2 regions of the Glutamicibacter bergerei genome follow, and region 1 is predicted to be linked to the other one. Evidence: riboswitches for the same ligand, from Rfam matches in the RefSeq annotation. Region 1 holds a riboswitch; the other holds the start of a gene.
The links. Region 1 has a riboswitch for S-adenosylmethionine ahead of ACX5K5_RS03210 (O-acetylhomoserine aminocarboxypropyltransferase/cysteine synthase family protein). Riboswitches for the same ligand answer to the same signal wherever they lie in the genome.
Positions count from the first base shown of each region.

Region 2: it holds a riboswitch for S-adenosylmethionine, as region 1 does, so the genes downstream of both, ACX5K5_RS04150 (bifunctional o-acetylhomoserine/o-acetylserine sulfhydrylase) here and ACX5K5_RS03210 (O-acetylhomoserine aminocarboxypropyltransferase/cysteine synthase family protein) in region 1, are expected to answer to the same signal.

Region 1 is NZ_CM137131.1:686,640-691,700, forward strand. It holds gene ACX5K5_RS03195 (methionine synthase) at 1-890, opposite strand, end outside; gene ACX5K5_RS03200 (DUF1852 domain-containing protein) at 909-1,901, opposite strand; gene ACX5K5_RS03205 (LysR family transcriptional regulator) at 2,024-2,965, shown strand; SAM riboswitch class I at 3,198-3,288, shown strand; gene ACX5K5_RS03210 (O-acetylhomoserine aminocarboxypropyltransferase/cysteine synthase family protein) at 3,377-4,678, shown strand; gene ACX5K5_RS03215 (cystathionine gamma-synthase) at 4,678-5,061, shown strand, end outside.
Region 2 is NZ_CM137131.1:890,093-895,153, forward strand. It holds gene ACX5K5_RS04140 (GNAT family acetyltransferase) at 18-428, shown strand; gene ACX5K5_RS04145 (VOC family protein) at 495-1,139, opposite strand; SAM riboswitch class IV at 1,314-1,431, shown strand; gene ACX5K5_RS04150 (bifunctional o-acetylhomoserine/o-acetylserine sulfhydrylase) at 1,524-2,867, shown strand; gene metX (homoserine O-acetyltransferase MetX) at 2,870-4,015, shown strand; gene ACX5K5_RS04160 (SGNH/GDSL hydrolase family protein) at 4,108-4,974, opposite strand; gene ACX5K5_RS04165 (SHOCT domain-containing protein) at 5,023-5,061, opposite strand, start outside.

The DNA.
Region 1 (5,061 bases):
TTACGTAGGGTCTGTGCGACTTCTTGTGGGGTCTCAATGGCAACATTGGCTACGTCGATGGCACCGAGCATGACCTTCTTGCCGCGAACCATCTCAACTACTTCAAGCGGCACGTTGGAATGGTGAGATTCCAAAGAAACGGTGTCGATGGTTGAAGCCTGCAATAGCGGGAAGGACTTCTCGTAGTGGCGCCACTGCGCGCCGAGAGTGGCTTTCCAGTCATTGTTAGCCTTGATGCCATAGCCAAAGCAGATGTGGACGACGGTCTCGGCTTTGAGCCCCTCGCAGGCACGCTCCAAGGCAGCAATGCCCCAGTCGGCGACCTCATCAAAAAAGACGTTGAAGGCAGGCTCGTCGAACTGGATGACATCCACCCCGGCGGCTTCAAGTTCGCGGGCTTCCTGGTTCAGGATGGTCGCGAATTCCCAGGCCAGCTTCTCGCGGCTGCGGTAGTGCGCATCGTACAAGGTGTCGACCATGGTCATGGGGCCAGGAAGGGTCCACTTGATCTGCTTGTCGGTACAGGAACGCAGGAACTTTGCGTCCTGAACGAATACCGGCTTTTCACGTTCTACGGCACTAACGACGGTAGGCACGCTCGCGTCGTAGCGGTTACGAATGCGCACGGTCTCGCGTTTTTCGAAGTCGACACCGCTCAGGTGCTCAATGAACGTGGTGACAAAGTGCTGACGGGTCTGTTCGCCATCGCTGATGATGTCGATGCCGCGTTGGGTCTGTTCGAGGACCGCGGCACGCATGGCGTCTTGCTGGCCTTCGCGCAATTGCTCGCCTTCAAGCTTCCATGGGGACCAGAGCTTTTCAGGTTCGGCAAGCCATGAAGGCTTGGGCAGGCTGCCGACAATTGACGTGGGGATAAGTGGGGAAGTCATAAGTTATCTTTCGGATTCTTAGGCGACAGGAGTCGGGTAGGAAGAAGACCACTGATCGAGCAGTTGGCGATTCGGGATGATGAAGTGCTCTTCGGTGAACTTGCCTTGGACCTTGCCCAACTGAGTTCGTTCTTCGCGGTCATAAAAGACACGGGTGGGGGAGAAGTCCTCGGCGCCCAGGCTTGGGTGGTACACGGAAGGTGCAGCCGAATTGGCGTTGTAGATCTCCGGGCGGTAGATCTTCTGGAAGGTCTCCATGGTGCTGATGAGGCTGATCAGCTGAAGGTTTGTGTAGTCGTTGAGCAGGTCGCCACGGAAGTAGAAAGCCAGTGGCGCAACAGCACCTGGTGGCATGAAGTAACGGACGCTCAAGCCCATTTTCCCGAAGTACGCATCGGTCAATGAATTCTCATCCTGCTGGTATTCCAAACCGAGCACCGGATGGCTATTGCCGGTGCGGAAATAGGTCTTGGAAGTCGAGACGCTGATGCAGACCACTGGCAGCTGGGCAAAACGCTCACGGTATGCCTGTGAGTTCAAGAAATGCTGGAAGAGCTGTCCGTGGAGATCGCCAAAATCTTCTGGAAGCACCGGAGCTCCGCTGTCATTGCAAGATGCTGGGAGCACGACGCTGAAGTCGTAATCGCGGACGTAAGAAGAGAAATTATTGCCGACCATGCCCTGGGACCGAGTACCCGTGAGTTTATCCACGATCGTGGTTTCAAGCACTTCTAAAAGCGGGAATTCCTGATCGTTATTATCGGCAGAAAAATGCACATTTGCTGAAATGATTTCCAATTCCAGAGAGTAACGGTCGCCCTGGGGATTGTCCCAGTGAGCCAGGGAATTGAAGCGACGGTTGATCATCGTCAGGGCATTGCGAAGGTTCTCTTCGCGACGCTCTCCGCGTGCCAAATTGGCGAAGTTTGTCGTGGTTCGAGAATTCGCCGAAGGGGAGTAATTCTCGTCGAATCTGGTGGTGCTAATGCTGAAATTTAATGCGTCTGCCATGACGGCCAATCTGTATTTGGGAGGCCTGGGCAGGCCGAGGGGATGTCGTTGCGTCAATCATGCAGGGTGATTCTTGATATCGGGTAACTCGATATAACTATGGATTCATATAGACTCTGGCTATGGTTCAGGGAACGAATGGTCTGACACTGCAGCAACTTCGCTATTTCGTGGCGGTCGCCTCGGAGGGCTCGATCTCCGCTGCCGCCGACCTGATTTACGTCGCACAGCCCAGCATGTCCTCAGCGATGAAGGAGCTTGAATCACGGGTGGGGCGCACCTTGCTGATGCGCTCGGCCAGGGGAGTGACACTCACCGCCGAAGGCGCCGAATTCCTCGGCTACGCCCGGCAGGTCCTGGAACAGGTGGAGCTTCTTGAGCACCGCTATCTCGGTCGCCCCTCGGCCCGGCGGCTGCTGGGCGTCTCCACTCAGCACTACTCCTTTTCGGTGGACGCTTTCGTGCGGATGGTGCAGGCCAGCGGGGCCGAGGAGTACCAGTTTTCGCTGCGCGAGACCCGCACCGAGCAGATCATCGAGGACGTGCGCACGCTGCGCAGCGACATCGGGATCCTGTACCGCAACGACTTCAACCGGAAGGTCATCGACAAGCTGCTGCGCGAATCGCGGCTGGTCTTCCACCCGCTGTTCCTGGCCGATCCGCACATTTTCATCTCGCGCAGCAACCCGCTGGCCACCCGAACCCAGGTCACGCTCGAAGACCTCGAAGACCTGCCCCGGCTGACCTTCGACCAGGGCGCGAATAATTCCTTCTACTTCGCCGAGGAGGTGCTCTCCACGCGCTCCAGCCAACGCGAAATCCAGGTCTCGGACCGCGCCACCATCTTCAACCTCATGATCGGCTTGGGCGGGTACACGATCTCCACCGGCATCATCAGCGACGAGCTGGACCCCTCCATCGTGGCCATCCCGCTAGCGATCGAGGAGCGCATCGAGATCGGCTGGATTGATCACGCTGCCATTCCGCTCACCGACCAGGCCCAGCGCTACCTGCAAGAAGTGCGAACGGTGGTCGCCAGCTTCGGGGTAGAAGTGCTTGGCTGAGCCGCCAGCAGCGTAACCCCCGGTCATCGAGCACCGGCACATCGTCACAAACTTCCAACAAAACCTCTACATCACGCCGATTCATCTCAAAAGGTCGCGTCATAAAGTGCTGCCGGCCACCTCGTCATCATGACAACGAGAAGTCATATGAAGCCTGGCGGCCTTGTATGAAGCCGGCCGCCCGATACCGCTTGCACCGTTTGCGTCCCATGGCCAACCATGGAGGAACAACAAACCATCAAGAGCGACTAAGAGATCTGGCTCGTTGACGTCGCAGCAACCATCGGGAAACCGAAAGGTGCTAATGCCAGGAACGATGGAGCAGTTCCGAACGCGTTTTTGCGTACTGTGCTTCGTGCCGCCGCACGATGCCAATCGGTGCACTCCCTCGCAGATAATCGAGGAGGAGCCATGAGCCAGGAAACCGACGCGGTGCACGCAGGGTACCGCCCGAGCGGAGACTTCCGCCCGATGCTGCCGCCGCTGCACAATTCCGCAGCCTACCAATTCGCATCGCATGCCGAAGCGATCGAGAAGTTCGCCCTGCGCCAGGCCGGCTTCACCTACTCGCGCACCGGCAACCCCACCGTTTCGATTCTCGAACAGCGCGTGGCCGCCCTGGAAGGCGGGGCCCACGCGGTGGCCACCGCCACCGGGCAGGCAGCCGTGGCCTTGTCCCTGCTGGCCCTGACCCAGGGACCCAAGCACATTGTGGCCTCTTCCTCGCTGTACGGCGGCACCGTGGACCTGTTCACCGACACCTTCGCCGACTTCGGCATCCGCATCAGCTTTGTCGACCAGGCCGACCCGTCCGCCTGGGCCGCTGCCATTGAGTCGGACACCCGGGCGTTCTTCTTGGAGTCCGTCTCCAACCCGCTGTGCACCGTGGCCGATCTGCCCGCCATCGCGGCGATCGCCCACGAGCACAACATCCCGGTGGTGGTCGACAACACCCTGGCCACCCCGCTGAATATTCGGCCTCTGGAACTCGGTGCCGACATCGTGGTGCACTCGGCCACCAAGGGCCTGGCCGGTCACGGCTCGGTGCTCGGCGGGGTAGTGGTGGACTCGGGGAAATTCGACTTCTCCGATGCCGCCCGCTGGCCGCAGATCGCCGCCCCGCGGGTGCGTCTGAACAACACCTCGCTGCTTGAGCGCCACGGACCGACCGCCTATGCGATGCTGGTGCGTTCCAAGTTCCTGCACGATCTGGGCCCGACCCTGGCCCCGGCCAGCGCCCAGGGCATCCTTGCAGGCATCGAGACGCTGCCGGTGCGCGCCGCCCACGTGCAGCGCAGCGTCACCAGGCTGATCGACGCGCTTGCCGAGTATCCGGGCATTGCCGCCATCCACCACCCTGCGCTGCCCGAGCACCCCAGCCACGAGCTGGCCCGGGCGCTGGCGCCGAAGGGCACCGGCTGCGTGCTGGCCATCGAGCTGGCCCACCCGGCCCTGGTTTCCCCGGTAATCGATGGGCTCAAGCTGATTTCCCTGGCCGCGAATGTGGGGGACACCCGCACCATGGTCTCCCACCCGGCGACCATGACGCACTGCCGGCTCTCGGAGCAGCAGCTGGCCGACGCCGGCCTGAACACCTCCACCCTGCGCCTGTCGGTCGGGCTGGAAGACCCCGCCGACCTGCTCGCCGACCTCACCCAGGCACTGGATCTGGCATTGGACCAGGCCCTGGCCCCACAAACCCAAGGAGCATGATGACTGGCTTCAACACCCTCGCCGTGCACGCCGGCCAGCACAAGGATCCGCACACCGGGGCGGTCGTGCCCCCGATCTACCAGACCAGCACCTTCATCCAGGACGGCATCAACGTGCTGCGTTCCGGGCATGAATACTCCCGCGGCTCGAACCCCACCCGCAACGGGTTCGAATCCCAGCTCACCGCGCTGGAAGGCGGCACCGCCGGCTTCTCCTTCGCCTCGGGGATCGCGGCCGAAGACGCGCTGCTGCGCGCAGTGCTGGAACCGGGCGACCACATCATCCTGGGCGCCGACGGCTACGGCGGCACCAACCGGCTGATCTCCAAGCTGCACAGCAAATGGGGGATCACCTCTTCGGCGGTGGACATCACCAGCCTGGAT
Region 2 (5,061 bases), 200 kb from region 1:
AACGGTACGTTTTACTTATGCAAATCAGTGAACTCAAACTGACCGAAATAGGCGAAGCAACAGCCCTGTGGCGGAGCGTCGAGCTTACGCGGCCATGGAATGATCCGGAGGCAGATGCACGTAAAACACTGGAGAATCAGAGCTCTACGATTCTTGCGGGACGTCATGAGCAAAGACTGGTAGCTACAGCCATGGTTGGGTTCGACGGACACCGAGGCTGGCTATATTACGTGGCGGTCCAACCCGGCATGCAGGGCCAGGGGTTTGGACAGGAGATTATGGGGGCAGCGTCGCGTTGGCTTGCTGAACAAGGGGTGCCCAAAGTACAGCTCATGGTGCGTACCGAGAACACTGATGTGATCGGATTTTACGAGCGGCTAGGCTACGAAGCTCAAGAAGTGGTGGTCCTAGGCAAAAGGCTTGGATAGTTGGAACGACAAAGGGTAGGCGAGGACGTTGCCGTCCGCACCTACCCTTTATTTCGACGTTCTTTGTTATAGCGTGACCAAACCATTGTCGGTTTCAAAGGTGACCGACAAGATGCCCGGAGTGCCGTTGGGTGCTTCGTATTCCATGCTCACCGCGCCAAGATTGACGTTCTCTGGCTGGCCTAGCCAGTCTAGGACGCGGTCGCGGGAACCAGCGATAGTGATGCTTTGAATCGCACCTACAGGCTCTAGAGCCTTCGAAGGGTGCAAATCCTCCGTTCCTGCGTCCCAGCGAAGCAAATACGGAACCTGCGGATCAGCGATGAGCCCCTTGATTCCAACTTGCTGCCAGGTGAGTTCGCGGCCGTCTGGGAACTTGCGGTTTCCCGGAACAGATTTACGTCCCAGCCGCTCTTCGGCGCTGGAGAGGTCTTCAACGGAAACGCACCATCCCATCCAGCCGCCGCCAAGCTCGGAGCGGGCTCGTACTGCCTGCCCAAACGGTGCTTTGTCGCTGGAAGGGTGGTTTAGAACTTCAACAACTTCTAGGTACTGGTTGTGCTTGAGCGGGAAAATTACATTCCGCGTTCCAAAACGCGGATGTACGCCCCCCTTGACGAATTCCAGGCCCAAAGCCTTGGAGATTCTTTCGGCGGTTGGCATGAGCCCATCGGGGCCACATGCGTAACTAACGTGATCTAGCCTCATCATGTGCCCCATCATGTCACTATGTGATCTCAGTCTCGACTTAGGCGACCCTAAGTGGTAATGGTGGGATCGAACAGTCTGCATAAATTTCTTCATTAAAGATCTATATGACCGATTGAGTCACGTTAAGCTATCTCATATTGCCAAATTCTTCGGCTATCGGGCAGACTTGAGTCAGGTCATGAGTCCCAGTAACAAGCCCCGGCTTACTGGGCGGCAACCCTCCGCCGCGGTGGGGTGCCCCGGGTGAAGACCTGGCCCTCGACGCACCAAGCGTTGAGGACAAGCGCGGGTTACCCCCTTCGAAAGCTCCTCGACGAGGAATTTGCCGTCGGTGTGTTTTTGAGTGGTGTACCCCCATAGTCGACAAACAATATGGAGGAAACCATGAGTAACAACTGGTCTTTTGAAACACGCCAGATCCATTCCGGGCAGCAACCAGATCCGGTCACCGGTGCGCGTGCCCTGCCGATTTTCCAAACCACGTCTTTTGTTTTCCCGAACGCCGAGAGCGCCGCGGCTCGCTTCGCACTGCAGGAGCTGGAGCCGATTTACACCCGTATCGGTAATCCAACGCAGGAAGCGGTCGAAAACCGTATCGCGGATCTTGAAGGCGGCGTCGGCGCACTGCTGGTCGCCTCGGGGCAGGCAGCAACCACCCTCGCAATTCTCAACTTGGCTCAGTCTGGAGACCACTTGGTGGCCAGCCCGAGCCTCTACGGTGGAACGCAGAACCTGCTCAAGCACACGCTGCGCAAGCTCGGTATCGAGGTCACCTTCGTGGCGGATCCAGACAACTTGGATCAGTGGCGTGCAGCGGTGAAGCCAAATACCAAGGCCTTCTTCGGTGAAGTCGTCTCCAACCCGCGCCAAGACATTTTGGACATCGAGGGAGTCTCACAGATTGCCCATGAGGTCGGGGTTCCACTGCTGGTTGATAACACCTTGGCAACCCCATATCTGATCCGCCCCATCGAGTGGGGCGCGGATATCGTCATCCACTCGGCCACCAAGTACCTCGGTGGTCACGGCACCGCCATTGCCGGCGTAATCGTGGACTCGGGCAAATTTGATTTTGCGAAGGATCCGGAACGTTTCCCGGACTTCAACACCCCCGATGAGTCCTACAACGGTTTGGTGTTCGCCCGCGATCTGGGCGTTGATGGCATCCTTGGTGCCAATCTTGCCTACATTCTGAAGGCTCGCGTGCAGTTGCTCCGCGATCTGGGCGCGGCTGTCGCACCGTTTAATGCTTTCCTTATTGCTCAAGGTCTGGAGACTTTGTCTCTGCGTATCGAGCGTCACGTGCAAAACGCGAAGGAAGTAGCCGTCTGGCTTGAAAGCCAGGAGCAGGTTGAAAAGGTCGCTTACGCTGGCCTGCCTTCCTCGCCGTGGTTTGAACGCGGACAGAAGTACTCGGCAAAGGGTGTCGGCGCGATTATTGCCTTCGATATTGCTGGTGGACTCGAAGCTGGCAAGGCTTTTGTGGATGCGCTGGAGCTGCATTCACATGTGGCCAACCTCGGTGACGTTCGTTCGCTCGTCATCCACCCGGCGTCGACCACCCACGCGCAATTGACCGAAGACGAACGTCTGGCCGCCGGTGTGCGTCCGGGCCTCGTTCGGTTGAGTGTGGGACTTGAAAACATCAAGGATATTCTCGCTGATCTGCAACTTGGTTTTGCTGCCACTAAGCAGCTCTCTCACCAGGAATTGCAGGAAACCCTTTAGGCATGGCATCCATAGTGACTACCGAAGAAACTCTGCCATCGCAGGAACTTACCGACGGGCAAGACGGCATTTTGCGTCGTGCGTTCGTGGGGGAGTACACCTTCGAAACCGGTGGCTACCTACCGCAGATCGAGTTGGCCTACGAAACATGGGGCCAGCTTAACGCGGAGGGGACCAACGCGGTGCTGGTGAAGCACGCGTTGACCGGTGATGCGCACGTATCGCGCGGAGATTCGCAGACCCCGGGCTGGTGGGAAGATTTTGTCGGCCCCGGGCTAACTGTTGATACCGACAAGTATTTTGTCGTGGCCATCAACATCATCGGTGGTTGCAATGGGTCCACCGGACCTAGTTCGCCAGATGAGCACGGCAACGCCTGGGGTTCACGCTTCCCCTTTATTACCATCAAGGATTCCGTGCGCCTCGAAGCGCGGTTGGCCGACCTGCTCGGGGTGCACTCCTGGCATACGGTCATCGGCGGTTCCATGGGTGGGGCACGAGCCCTTGAATGGGCGGTTGAATTCCCGCAACGCGTAAAGAACGTGGTGGTGATGGCCTCCACGGCGCAAGCCACGGCAGAACAGATCGCTTTTGCGCAGGTGCAGACCGAGGCCATTCGCCTCGATCCCAACTTTGCGCAGGGCGACTACTATGCCAACGGAGTGCGCCCGGATGCCGGATTGGGCCTGGCTCGACGCCTGGCGCATATTACCTATCGTTCGGAGGCTGAGCTTGAAGCGCGGTTTGCGCGTAATGCGCAGACCGGCGAACAGCCGTTTGTTACAACACGCGGCCCACGCGGCCGATACCAGGTGGAAAGCTATCTTGATCACCAGGCGACCAAGCTGGTTCATCGTTTTGACGCGAATAGCTACCTGGTGCTCACCGAGGCTTTGATGAGCCATGACGTGGCGCGCGGTTACGAATCGCTCACGGTTGCGCTGGCTCGACTGGAGAAGGTGAATGTGGTGGTCGCCGCGGTCAACAGCGACCGGTTGTACTTCCCGGCGCAGTCTGAACTGCTCGCCGCCTCGTTGCCGAAGCCTAAGCCGGTGCATTACATCGATTCACCGATTGGACATGACGGTTTCCTGACGGACGCCAAGCAACTTGGACCGGTACTGACCGCCCTAGTCTTTGATGACTAAGGGCTAAAAACTAAGCAGTCATATACATTTGGGACGTGGATTGTCGCACCAGTAATCGGTGCAACAAACCACGTCCCATTTGTTTTGTGTCTTTATTTTTGTCCGGGAGCGCTATCTCCAGCACCCAGCGAGGCATTCGGCGGCTGCACGGCGAAGGGCGTGGGAAGCGGTCTTTTTGCGCTAACTCCATCACCGGAAGACTGGTGGCGAATCCTGCGCAGGATCCACGGACCAAAGTACTCGCGAGCCCATTGCAGGTCTTCAATTCGTGCTTCGCGCCAGCTTCGGGTTGCGTGTTCTAATTGCGCGTCCATGACGCGTTCGTGGGGAACGTTCAGTGCATCGAGCACCATTGCGGAGATCACTTGGTGGCCCGCGGGGGAAAAGTGCAAGCGATCCGGATCCCACATTTGTGTTTGGCGCAGCTCGCTCAATGCCCAGAGATCTCCCACGACTGCGTCATGACGTTGGGCGATGGCACGGACGTTTTCGTTGTAAATTGCGACCTTGCCACGAATCCCACCAAGTACCGGGGTGTCGCGAATGTCCGGGCCGGTCAGTAAAACAATGGTGGCCCCAGTGCCACTTAACTCATTGATGGCGCCATCTAGCTTTTCGGCGATTTTATCCGGGTCGCCGCCGGGCCGGATGACATCATTTCCGCCCGCGCAAATGCTGATCAAATCCGGTTTAAGCGCGATTGCTGGTTCAAGCTGTTCTGCAACTATTTGATTGATTAGCCGTCCGCGGATGGCTAAGTTTGCATAGGCGAAATCCGGAACGGTGGTACTTAATTGCTGGGCGACGCGGTCAGCCCACCCACGATGTCTTCCCGGATTGTGCGGATCGGGGTCACCTATTCCCTCTGTAAAAGAATCTCCGAGCGCAACGTAACGCCGCCATGGATGATGTACTTCTTGGGGTGGGGCTGCCGGGCCGGAGATTGGGTTTTCAGACACTCCTACATTGTTACTCTTGGGTAACTTTATGTCAACGGATGAGAACAATTAATCGCGCAGCGCTTGGCTTCGCGCTTGCGTATATTC